DNA from 3 places in the Pseudomonas sp. MDT1-16 genome. Region 2 is predicted to be linked to each of the others. Evidence: predicted binding sites of a transcription regulator. Region 2 holds the regulator's gene; each other region holds the start of a gene.
What was found. The regulator sigma-54, encoded in region 2, starts transcription at its own class of promoters, with help from an activator protein. The targets are predictions, from matches to a motif close to ANTGGCATNNANNTTGCTNT.
Positions count from the first base shown of each region.

Region 1 (3,277 bases), 1.3 Mb from region 2:
TGCCACATACAGTTCTCCGCACGTTCGGGGCGCATTCTAGCGCGCTCTGGGAAAAAACAAAGGCCCTAATATTCCTTCAATCATGTAAGCCATTGGCCGCAGAAAAACGCTCGTCGTAAACGCCACTAAACGTGTACGAAAAAACCTTTCAGCAGTTCCTTCACTGACAAACTCCAGACAAAAAAATGCCCGGCAAGCCGGGCAAGTTTTTTGTGCGCGTACTTACAAGTTGTAGCCGCGTTCGTTGTGAAGCGCCAAATCGATGCCGACCGCCTCTTCTTCCTCAGTGATGCGTAGACCCATGACGGCGTCCAGGACCTTGAGAATGATGTAGGTGACGATCGCGGTGTAAATCACCGTGAAGCCCACGCCTTTCAACTGAATCCAGACTTGTGCACCGATGTCGGTGACAGTGCCGAAGCCACCCAGGGCCGGTGCAGCGAAGACACCGGTCAGGATCGCACCGAGGATACCGCCGATGCCGTGCACACCGAAGGCGTCCAGGGAGTCGTCATAACCGAGTTTGCGTTTCAGGGTGGTGGCGCAGAAGAAGCACACCACGCCGGCTGCCAGGCCGATGACCAGAGCACCCATCGGGCCTACGGTGCCAGCGGCTGGTGTGATTGCAACCAGACCGGCCACAACACCCGAAGCGATACCCAGAGCACTTGGTTTGCCGTGAGTGATCCACTCGGCGAACATCCAGCCCAATGCAGCGGCGGCGGTTGCGATCTGGGTCACCAGCATCGCCATACCGGCAGTGCCGTTGGCCGCAGCAGCGGAACCGGCGTTGAAGCCGAACCAACCAACCCACAACATTGCAGCACCCATCAGGGTGTAACCGAGGTTGTGCGGCGCCATCGGAGTGGTCGGGAAGCCTTTGCGTTTGCCCAGTACCAGGCAGGCAATCAGACCGGCTACACCGGCGTTGATGTGCACCACGGTGCCGCCGGCGAAGTCCAGCACGCCCCAGTCCCACATCAGGCCGCCGTTACCGGACCAGACCATGTGCGCGATTGGTGCATAAACCAGGGTGAACCAGACGCCCATGAAGATCAGCATCGCGGAGAACTTCATCCGCTCGGCGAAGGCACCGACGATCAGCGCAGGGGTGATGATGGCGAAGGTCATCTGGAAGGTGATGAACACCGCCTCAGGGAACAGCGCCGCGGGACCGGTCAGGCTCGATGGCGTGACACCGGCGAGGAATGCCTTGCCCATGCCGCCGAAGAATGAGTTGAAGTTGACGACGCCCTGTTCCATGCCGGTGGTGTCGAACGCGATGCTGTAGCCATAAATGACCCACAGAATGCTGATCAGACCGGTAATGGCGAAGCACTGCATCATCACGGAAAGAATGTTTTTGGAGCGAACCATGCCGCCGTAGAACAGCGCGAGGCCGGGAATGGTCATGAACAGCACGAGGGCTGTCGAGGTCATCATCCAGGCGGTGTCGCCGGAGTTGAGGACTGGGGCCGCCACTTCGTCTGCCGCCATAGCCAGGCTGGGCATTACGAGGGACAACAGGGCTCCTAGCCCTGCGAATTTACGCAGAGTCATTTTGTTTTCTCCTGGGGCGTTGGGTGTGTGGCGGCTTAGATTGCGTCGGTATCGGTTTCGCCGGTACGGATGCGAATCGCCTGTTCCAGATTGACCACGAAGATCTTGCCGTCACCGATCTTGCCGGTGTTGGCAGCCTTGGTTATCGCCTCGATAACCCGGTCAAGATCCTTGTCGTCAATGGCGACGTCGATCTTCACCTTTGGCAGGAAATCGACCACGTATTCCGCGCCGCGATACAGCTCGGTGTGACCCTTCTGCCGACCGAAGCCTTTGACTTCAGTAACGGTAATGCCCTGCACGCCGATCTCGGACAGCGACTCGCGTACGTCGTCCAGTTTGAACGGCTTGATGATGGCAGTGACTAGCTTCATGAAAACTCTCTCCCGAATTTGGTGGACTTGCCCCAGGAAAACAAACCCGACTCAAGTCTAAGCGCAGTGCCTGGCTTTGTAACGCATCGTCGGCCTTACCTGCCCGTCCGACGCCTGCTAACCACTCCGCACGAAACACTTTCCCCCGTTCCGCTTGGCGCACTGCATTCGTCACAGCGACTGCATCAGTGCATGGGTCACTACCGACTAAGCAGAAAGCTTGCCATCTCGCCAAAACCCACTGATTTCAAGCCCTTGGCCGCTGCCGCAAGCTACTTCGCTGCAATGACCCGACTGATACGCACAACAACAGTGCATTGCCGTCCGGCCGCATGCGCGAAAAGCGTGCAGCCCTGACTGCGAGATTGACTATAGACAGTGCGTGATACACTGCCCGCCATTGTTGACAGGACATTTCCCATGCTCGCACCCAAAGACTTCCTCGATGCCCTGAGCGGCACCGCCTCCCGCCTCTTCAGCGGCGACACCCCACTGCCGAAAAGCGAAATAGAAAGCCAGTTCAAGGCCCTGTTGCAGAGCGGCTTCAGCAAGCTGGAACTGGTGAGCCGGGAAGAATTCGATAGCCAGATGGTCGTGCTGGCACGGACGCGGGCACGGTTGGAAAGTCTTGAGGCGAAAGTGGCGGAGCTGGAAGCAAAGCTCAATCCGCCGACCGAATAACACCTCCGATCAACTGTGGGAGCGAGCTTGCTCGCGATAAGGGTCGCCTCAGTCTTCCAGCCATCCCACACTGGACCGACCACTCCTGTAGGAGCTGCCGAAGGCTGCGATCTTTTGATCTTCCGCCCCGCCACTATCTCGGCAACGTCCTACAAAGATCACACCGTCGTCCGATTGCGCCACAAAGCCCCGGTTCCTAAGCTCACCCAATGCTGAATGTTCAGCACTGGGTTTGGCGACCCGGATAGCATGTGACGCACCGCAACCACGTTCGACTCTGGGCATTATTCCCCTCTCGAATTATGGCGGCTGGGCGTGGGAGACCTTCGGGTCTGCCGGTTTTTCGCATGCACCGGTTCGCCAACCCGCGCACAGCTGCCACCCTTTTCGTTTGGCGACGATCAGCGGCAGTTTCCTTAATGCGAGTTTGAGTGATGCTCTATGGACGACAACTATCTGATCCCACACACCTTCACCCGCCACAAACTCCACCTCCACGCCCTCCTCCTGGAAAACCAGGCCTGGTTCAGCGCACGCGACCTCGGCCGATTGCTCAGACTATTCCTCGACGAACGAGCACTACGCAAACTCGATTCCGACCAGCGCCAATCTGTGCGAATGCTCATCCACGGCACGGTAGAAGACACACTGCTGATCAGCGA
Region 1 is NZ_CM142717.1:6,216,248-6,219,524, forward strand. Features, by position in the region: gene ACYZT3_RS28830 (secondary thiamine-phosphate synthase enzyme YjbQ) at 1-8, opposite strand, end outside; gene ACYZT3_RS28835 (ammonium transporter) at 223-1,560, opposite strand; gene glnK (P-II family nitrogen regulator) at 1,596-1,934, opposite strand; gene ACYZT3_RS28845 (accessory factor UbiK family protein) at 2,355-2,615, shown strand; gene ACYZT3_RS28850 (BRO-N domain-containing protein) at 3,057-3,277, shown strand, end outside.
Region 1: the regulator sigma-54 is predicted to act here: its motif matches at 2,143-2,162, upstream of glnK (P-II family nitrogen regulator).

Region 2 (3,277 bases):
GTACTGATTGACGATCTGGATGTCAGCCACCAGCCTATGCACGGTCGTGCAAAGGCCGGTATCGGCTATCTTCCGCAAGAAGCATCGATCTTCCGCAAACTCTCGGTAGCTGACAACATCATGGCAATCCTCGAGACCCGCAAGGAGCTCGACAAGACCGGTCGTCGCAAAGAGCTGGAAAGCCTGCTGCAGGAATTCCACATCAGCCACATCCGCGACAACCTCGGCATGAGTCTGTCCGGGGGTGAACGCCGCCGTGTGGAAATCGCCAGGGCACTGGCCACCAACCCGAAATTCATCCTCCTCGACGAACCATTCGCCGGCGTGGACCCGATTTCGGTGGGCGACATCAAGCAGATCATCTATCACCTCAAGGCCAAGGGCATTGGTGTGCTGATCACTGACCACAACGTTCGTGAAACCCTGGATATCTGCGAAACCGCCTACATCGTCAACGATGGCCAGCTGATAGCTGAAGGTGACTCTGCCACCATCCTGGCCAACGATCTGGTCAAGGAAGTGTACCTGGGCCATGAATTCCGCCTGTAAGCACTAAGGTGCCTGGCTAGTCGACCGAACGCTTGTCTCGATAAAAATGAATACTTTTTTATTGTTACAGCGCTCTAGGCAAACGTTGCAGTTTCAGGCATATAATTTGCTTATGTTTGGCGCTCCGGCGCCCTGTAGTGGATGGCGCATGTGCGCCGGCGAATAAGGTGTTAAGCCCCTGCCATGAAACCATCGCTAGTCTTGAGAATGGGCCAGCAGCTGACGATGACACCGCAGCTGCAACAGGCCATCCGCCTGCTCCAATTGTCGACCCTGGACCTGCAACAGGAAATCCAGGAGGCCCTGGAGTCCAATCCGATGCTCGAACGCCAGGAAGAAGGCGACGACTTCGATAACGCCGACCCCTTGGCCGACAAAGCGGAACAGCCACCCAACGCCGATGTTTCGGAACCCTCCTACCAGGAAACCGCCCCGACGGTGGACAACCTCGAGGAAGGTGACTGGAACGAGCGCATTCCCAACGAGCTGCCTGTCGACACCGCGTGGGAAGACGTCTACCAGACCAGCGCCAGCAGCCTGCCGAGTAACGATGACGACGAGTGGGATTTCACCACCCGTACATCGGCCGGCGAAAGCCTGCAAAGCCACCTGCTGTGGCAACTGAACCTGGCACCGATGTCCGACACTGATCGCCTGATTGCCGTGACCCTGATCGACTGCATCAACAATCAGGGCTACCTGGACGAAACCCTCGAGGAGATTCTCGAAGCCTTCGATCCGGAACTGGACATCGAACTGGACGAAATCGAAGCCGTCCTGCACCGCATCCAGCAATTCGAACCCGCTGGCATCGGCGCCCGCAACCTGGGCGAATGCCTGCTGCTGCAATTGCGTCAGTTGTCCGCCAAGACCCCTTGGCTGGTGGAGGCCAAACGCCTGGTCACCGATTACATCGACCTGCTCGGCAGCCGCGATTACAGCCAGCTGATGCGTCGCATGAAGCTCAAGGAAGATGAACTGCGCCAAGTGATTGAACTGGTCCAGAGCCTCAACCCGCGCCCAGGCTCGCAGATCGAGTCCAGCGAAGCCGAATACGTCGTTCCCGACGTGATCGTACGCAAGGACAACGAGCGCTGGCTGGTGGAACTGAACCAGGAATCCGTGCCACGACTGCGGGTCAATGCTCAATACGCCGGTTTCGTGCGCCGCGCCGACACCAGCGCCGACAACACCTTCATGCGCAATCAGTTGCAAGAGGCCCGCTGGTTCATCAAGAGCCTGCAAAGCCGCAACGAAACCCTGATGAAAGTAGCCACTCAGATCGTCGAGCATCAGCGCGGCTTTCTTGAATACGGTGACGAAGCCATGAAACCGCTGGTCCTGCATGACATCGCCGAAGCGGTGGGCATGCACGAATCGACGATTTCTCGGGTGACCACGCAGAAATTCATGCATACCCCACGGGGCATATATGAACTGAAATACTTTTTCTCCAGTCACGTCAGCACCTCTGAGGGCGGTGAATGCTCGTCTACGGCGATCCGCGCGATCATCAAAAAACTGGTTGCCGCGGAAAATCAGAAAAAGCCGTTGAGTGACAGCAAGATCGCTGGTTTACTGGAGGCACAAGGCATTCAGGTGGCTCGCCGCACCGTCGCCAAGTACCGCGAATCCCTCGGGATCGCGCCTTCGAGCGAACGCAAGCGGTTGATGTAGAGCCACGCCACAGCGTTCCAGTGGCAGGCATTTCTGCCTGCCGCTTTATGCACTGGCAACGAAGGAGAGCTGTATGCAAGTCAACATCAGTGGACACCAACTGGAAGTGACCGAACCTCTTCGCACCTACATCGGCGAAAAACTCGAACGATTAGAGAGGCATTTCGACAAGATCACCAACGTGCAAGTCACGATGACGGTCGAAAAGCTCAAGCAGAAAATCGAAGCCACGCTGCATATTCCCGGCAATGAAGTGGTCGCAAATGCGGAGCATACCGACATGTACGCGGCGATCGACGCACTGACCGACAAGCTGGATAAACAACTCAAAAAGCATAAGGAAAAGACCCAAAGCCTCCTCCAGGGCGCGACCGGTCGTTAACACTCCCAACCCATGATCCGACTTGAAAGCATCCTGACCCCCGGCCGTTCCCTCGTGAACGTGCCGGGCGGCAGTAAAAAGAAAGCCCTCGAGCAAATTGCCAACCTTATCCACCGCGAAGTGCCGGATCTGGCGATGCAGGATGTCTTCGAGAGTCTGGTCGCCCGTGAAAAACTCGGTTCCACCGGTTTTGGCAACGGCATCGCCATCCCTCACTGTCGCCTGAAGGGCTGCAACTCGCCCATCAGTGCCTTGATGCACCTCGACGCCCCCATCGATTTCGACGCCATCGACGGTGCCCCGGTTGACCTGCTGTTCGTTCTGCTGGTCCCGCAAGCTGCCACCGATGCGCACCTGGAGCTACTGCGCCAGATCGCCAGCATGCTCGATCGCAAGGAAGTGCGCGAAAAACTGCGCAGCGCCCCGAGCAATGAAGCCTTGTATCAGGTTGTCCTGGACGAGCAAAACGGTCAGTAATCATGCGCTTGATCATCGTCAGTGGCCGCTCCGGCTCAGGTAAAAGTACCGCGCTCGATGTTCTCGAGGACAACGGCTACTACTGCATCGACAACCTTCCCGCCGGCCTGTTGCCGGAACTGGCCGAACGCGCGTTGATTCACACCGAGCTGGCACAACCGCTGGTTGCCGTATCCATCGATGCGCGTAACT
Region 2 is NZ_CM142717.1:1,245,565-1,248,841, reverse strand. Features, by position in the region: gene lptB (LPS export ABC transporter ATP-binding protein) at 1-549, shown strand, start outside; gene ACYZT3_RS05510 (RNA polymerase factor sigma-54) at 733-2,226, shown strand; gene hpf (ribosome hibernation-promoting factor, HPF/YfiA family) at 2,300-2,608, shown strand; gene ptsN (PTS IIA-like nitrogen regulatory protein PtsN) at 2,621-3,085, shown strand; gene rapZ (RNase adapter RapZ) at 3,088-3,277, shown strand, end outside.

Region 3 (3,277 bases), 2.0 Mb from region 2:
ATCAGGCTGATCGAGGTAGCAATGTTGAACCCCTGAATGCCCATGTTGTGCAAGCGAGTCAGGGTTTCGGCGGCGCTGTTGGTGTGCAGAGTCGACAGCACCAGGTGACCGGTCTGGGCGGCTTTGATGGCGATTTCGGCGGTTTCGAGGTCGCGTATCTCGCCCACCATGATCACGTCCGGGTCCTGTCGCAGAAATGAGCGCAGCGCCTGGGCGAAGTCCATTCCCTGTTTGGGATTGACGTTGACCTGATTGATGCCTTCCATGTTGATCTCCACCGGGTCTTCGGCGGTGGAGATGTTGATGTCCACGGTATTGAGAATGTTCAGCCCGGTGTACAGCGACACGGTTTTGCCCGAGCCGGTGGGCCCGGTCACCAGAATCATCCCCTGTGGCTGCTTGAGGGCGGCCATGTACAGGTCTTTCTGATCGGGCTCATAGCCGAGGGCATCGATGCCCATTTGAGCGCTGGACGGGTCGAGGATCCGGATCACCACTTTCTCGCCCCATAGGGTCGGCAGGGTGTTGACCCGGAAGTCTATGGATTTGCTCCTGGACAGGCGCATCTTGATCCGCCCGTCCTGGGGCCGGCGCCGTTCCGAGATGTCGAGGCGGGCCATGACTTTCAGCCGCGCGGCGATGCGATTGGCCAGTTGAATCGGTGGTTTGGCGACTTCACGCAAAATACCGTCGGTACGCATCCGAACGCGGTAGGTTTTTTCATAGGGTTCGAAATGCAGGTCGGAAGAACCGCTTTTGATCGCGTCCAGCAACATTTTGTGGACGAAGCGCACCACCGGCGCGTCATCGGCATCCTGGCCGGCGATGGCGTCCTGTTTGTTGTCATCGATCGACTCGATGTCCACACCATCAAGGTCGACATCGGCCATGTCTTCCAAGCCGGTGCCTGGGGTATCGAAGAACTTTTCGATGGCGTCGCTGAGTTTATCCTCCTCCACCAGGATGGTTTCAGTGTTCAGCCCGGTGCTGAACTGGATGTCATTGATGGCTTGATGATTGGTCGGGTCGGAAACGCCCACGAACAACCTGTTGCCGCGCCGCCAGAGGGGCAGGGCGCGGTGCTGGCGGATCAGTTTCTCGCTGACCAGACCCTTTGGTTGGGTGTCATTGTCCAGGCAGTTGAGGTCGAGTAAGGTCATGCCGAAGTGTTCCGACGCGATCTCGGCGACCTGGCGGCTTTTCACCAGCTTGTTCTGCACCAGGTAGCTGACCAGGGAGGTGTGATTGCGTTGGGCTTGCTGATACGCCTGTTGCGCGCTTTTGTCAGTGAGCAGCTCGGCCAGGACCAATTGCTTGGCCAGACCGCTAAGGGCGATGTCATTCATTGGGATACCGGACGCAGACAGTTCATGACTTATAGCCTAGTCAAGCGGAGGAACCAAACCAGCGACGTTCAGGTGACAAAAAGTGTCAGATAGTGCGGATTCTGGGGGTAGGAAAGGAGTGTGTGACGCTCGCACGCCCCCCAACACGGGGCGAAGGGCTTGGCATGGGCTGTGCTGCGACTAGTTCAGATCATGAGATTTCGACTCATGCACGGAGCTTGTCTATGAATACTCAAAAAGGTTTTACTCTGATCGAGCTGTTGATCGTGGTGGCGATCATCGGGATTCTGGCGACGTTTGCGCTGCCGCAATATTCCAAGTACCAGGCGCGGGCCAAAGTCACGGCGGGTATTGCCGAAATTTCGGCGCTGAAAGTGCCTTATGAAGATGTCATTAACGCAGGGGCCGCCGATCCGACCATTGCCAACGTCAATGCGACTGTTGCTGCTACTCAGAACTGCAACCTTACGGTGACGGGGACTGTTGCCGCGGGGACCGGAACCATTGTATGTACGCTGATCAATGCCCCGGCACCTGTACTGGGCAAGACCGTTACCCTTTCTCGTAGCGCGACTGCCGGTTGGACTTGCGTAACCAATGCCGCCAAGGATTATTCGACTACTGGCTGCCCAGGCGTTTGATTTAGCGCCGGCTGCACCCTACCTCGCCTTAATGGCGGGGTATTTTTTTGGTGCGCCAGGCATGGCGCGTTGCGCGCAAGCGCAACCAGCTGGGCTGTGGTGGCCACGCTGGTGACCTGGAGGTGAAAGTCCTCTACACACCCGGCAAGGGGAAGTGTTAGCCAGAGGCAAGGGTGTCGCGGGTGACTGCGAATCTGAAGGAAGCCCGAGGCAAAATGCTGGCCTGACGAACAGGAAGCGGATAGAGGCGGCGCAGCGGGGTAAGACGGCCAAAATCTTCAAAGTCCAGTACTTGCACGGAACGCTACGTCGTAGATCCGACAGGCATAAGCAGGTAGGTCGCGCGAATTACCCTGGGAGATGGGTGGTTGGGCGGGCTACTTCAAGCTGAGCCAAAGCAAACGGCCACTTGAGGAACTGGACGGCTGGGTGCGTCACAAGCTTCGTTGTGTCGTCTGGCGTCAATGGAAGCGGCCCTCTACGAGGGCGCGCAACTTGATACGCTTGGGACTTAATGAGGCGCGGGCGTGTAAATCGGCAGTCAATGGCCGAGGCCCATGGTGGAACTCGGGAGCGCCTCATATGAATCAGGCGCTGCCGAAGAAGCTGTGGGACCGACTCGGGCTGGTCTCGATACTGGATACGATAAATCGGCTTAGCTGTGTAACCTGAACCGCCGTATACGGAACCGTACGTACGGTGGTGTGAGAGGACGGCGGATGTAAATCCGCCTCCTACTCGATTCTGGAATTTGATGGTCATCACGCCGGCAAGAAAATCCCGACAATTCATGGCTTTAGGCCTGCGTTAAAACCCGCAACTTGCATGTCGATAACAGCGAGGTCATGCAATTTGCATGATTCCGAAAATTGGTCATTCTACTAAGCTGATGATTTATAAGGATTTATTTCCTGTCTCAAAGTTGGCACAGCGTTCGCAATATCTCCAGTAACCCTGCTGACAAGACACGCAGCAGACTTTATAGAAAAACAGGAGTTACTCGTATGAAGAAGTTCGCTATCGCTGCCGCTACTGCTACCGCGCTGACCCTGACCATGGCCAACGCTGCATTTGCTCAGACCCAGGCTACCCAGTCACCCATGGTTCTGGCCGCCGGTGAAGTGACCGAAGCTAAAGAAGCTACTTCCGATACCTGGATCACTACCAAAGTCAAAGCAGACCTTGTGACTGAAAAAGGCATTCCTGGTACTGACATCAAGGTTGAAACCAACAAAGGCGTTGTGTCCCTGTCGTCCACCGTTGCGGTGACAGACGCTCAGAAAGCCACCG
Region 3 is NZ_CM142717.1:5,441,143-5,444,419, reverse strand. Features, by position in the region: gene pilB (type IV-A pilus assembly ATPase PilB) at 1-1,346, opposite strand, end outside; gene ACYZT3_RS25125 (pilin) at 1,571-1,987, shown strand; partial or broken gene ACYZT3_RS25120 (group II intron maturase-specific domain-containing protein) at 2,354-2,659, shown strand; gene ACYZT3_RS25115 (BON domain-containing protein) at 2,992-3,277, shown strand, end outside.
Region 3: the regulator sigma-54 is predicted to act here: its motif matches at 1,505-1,524, upstream of ACYZT3_RS25125 (pilin).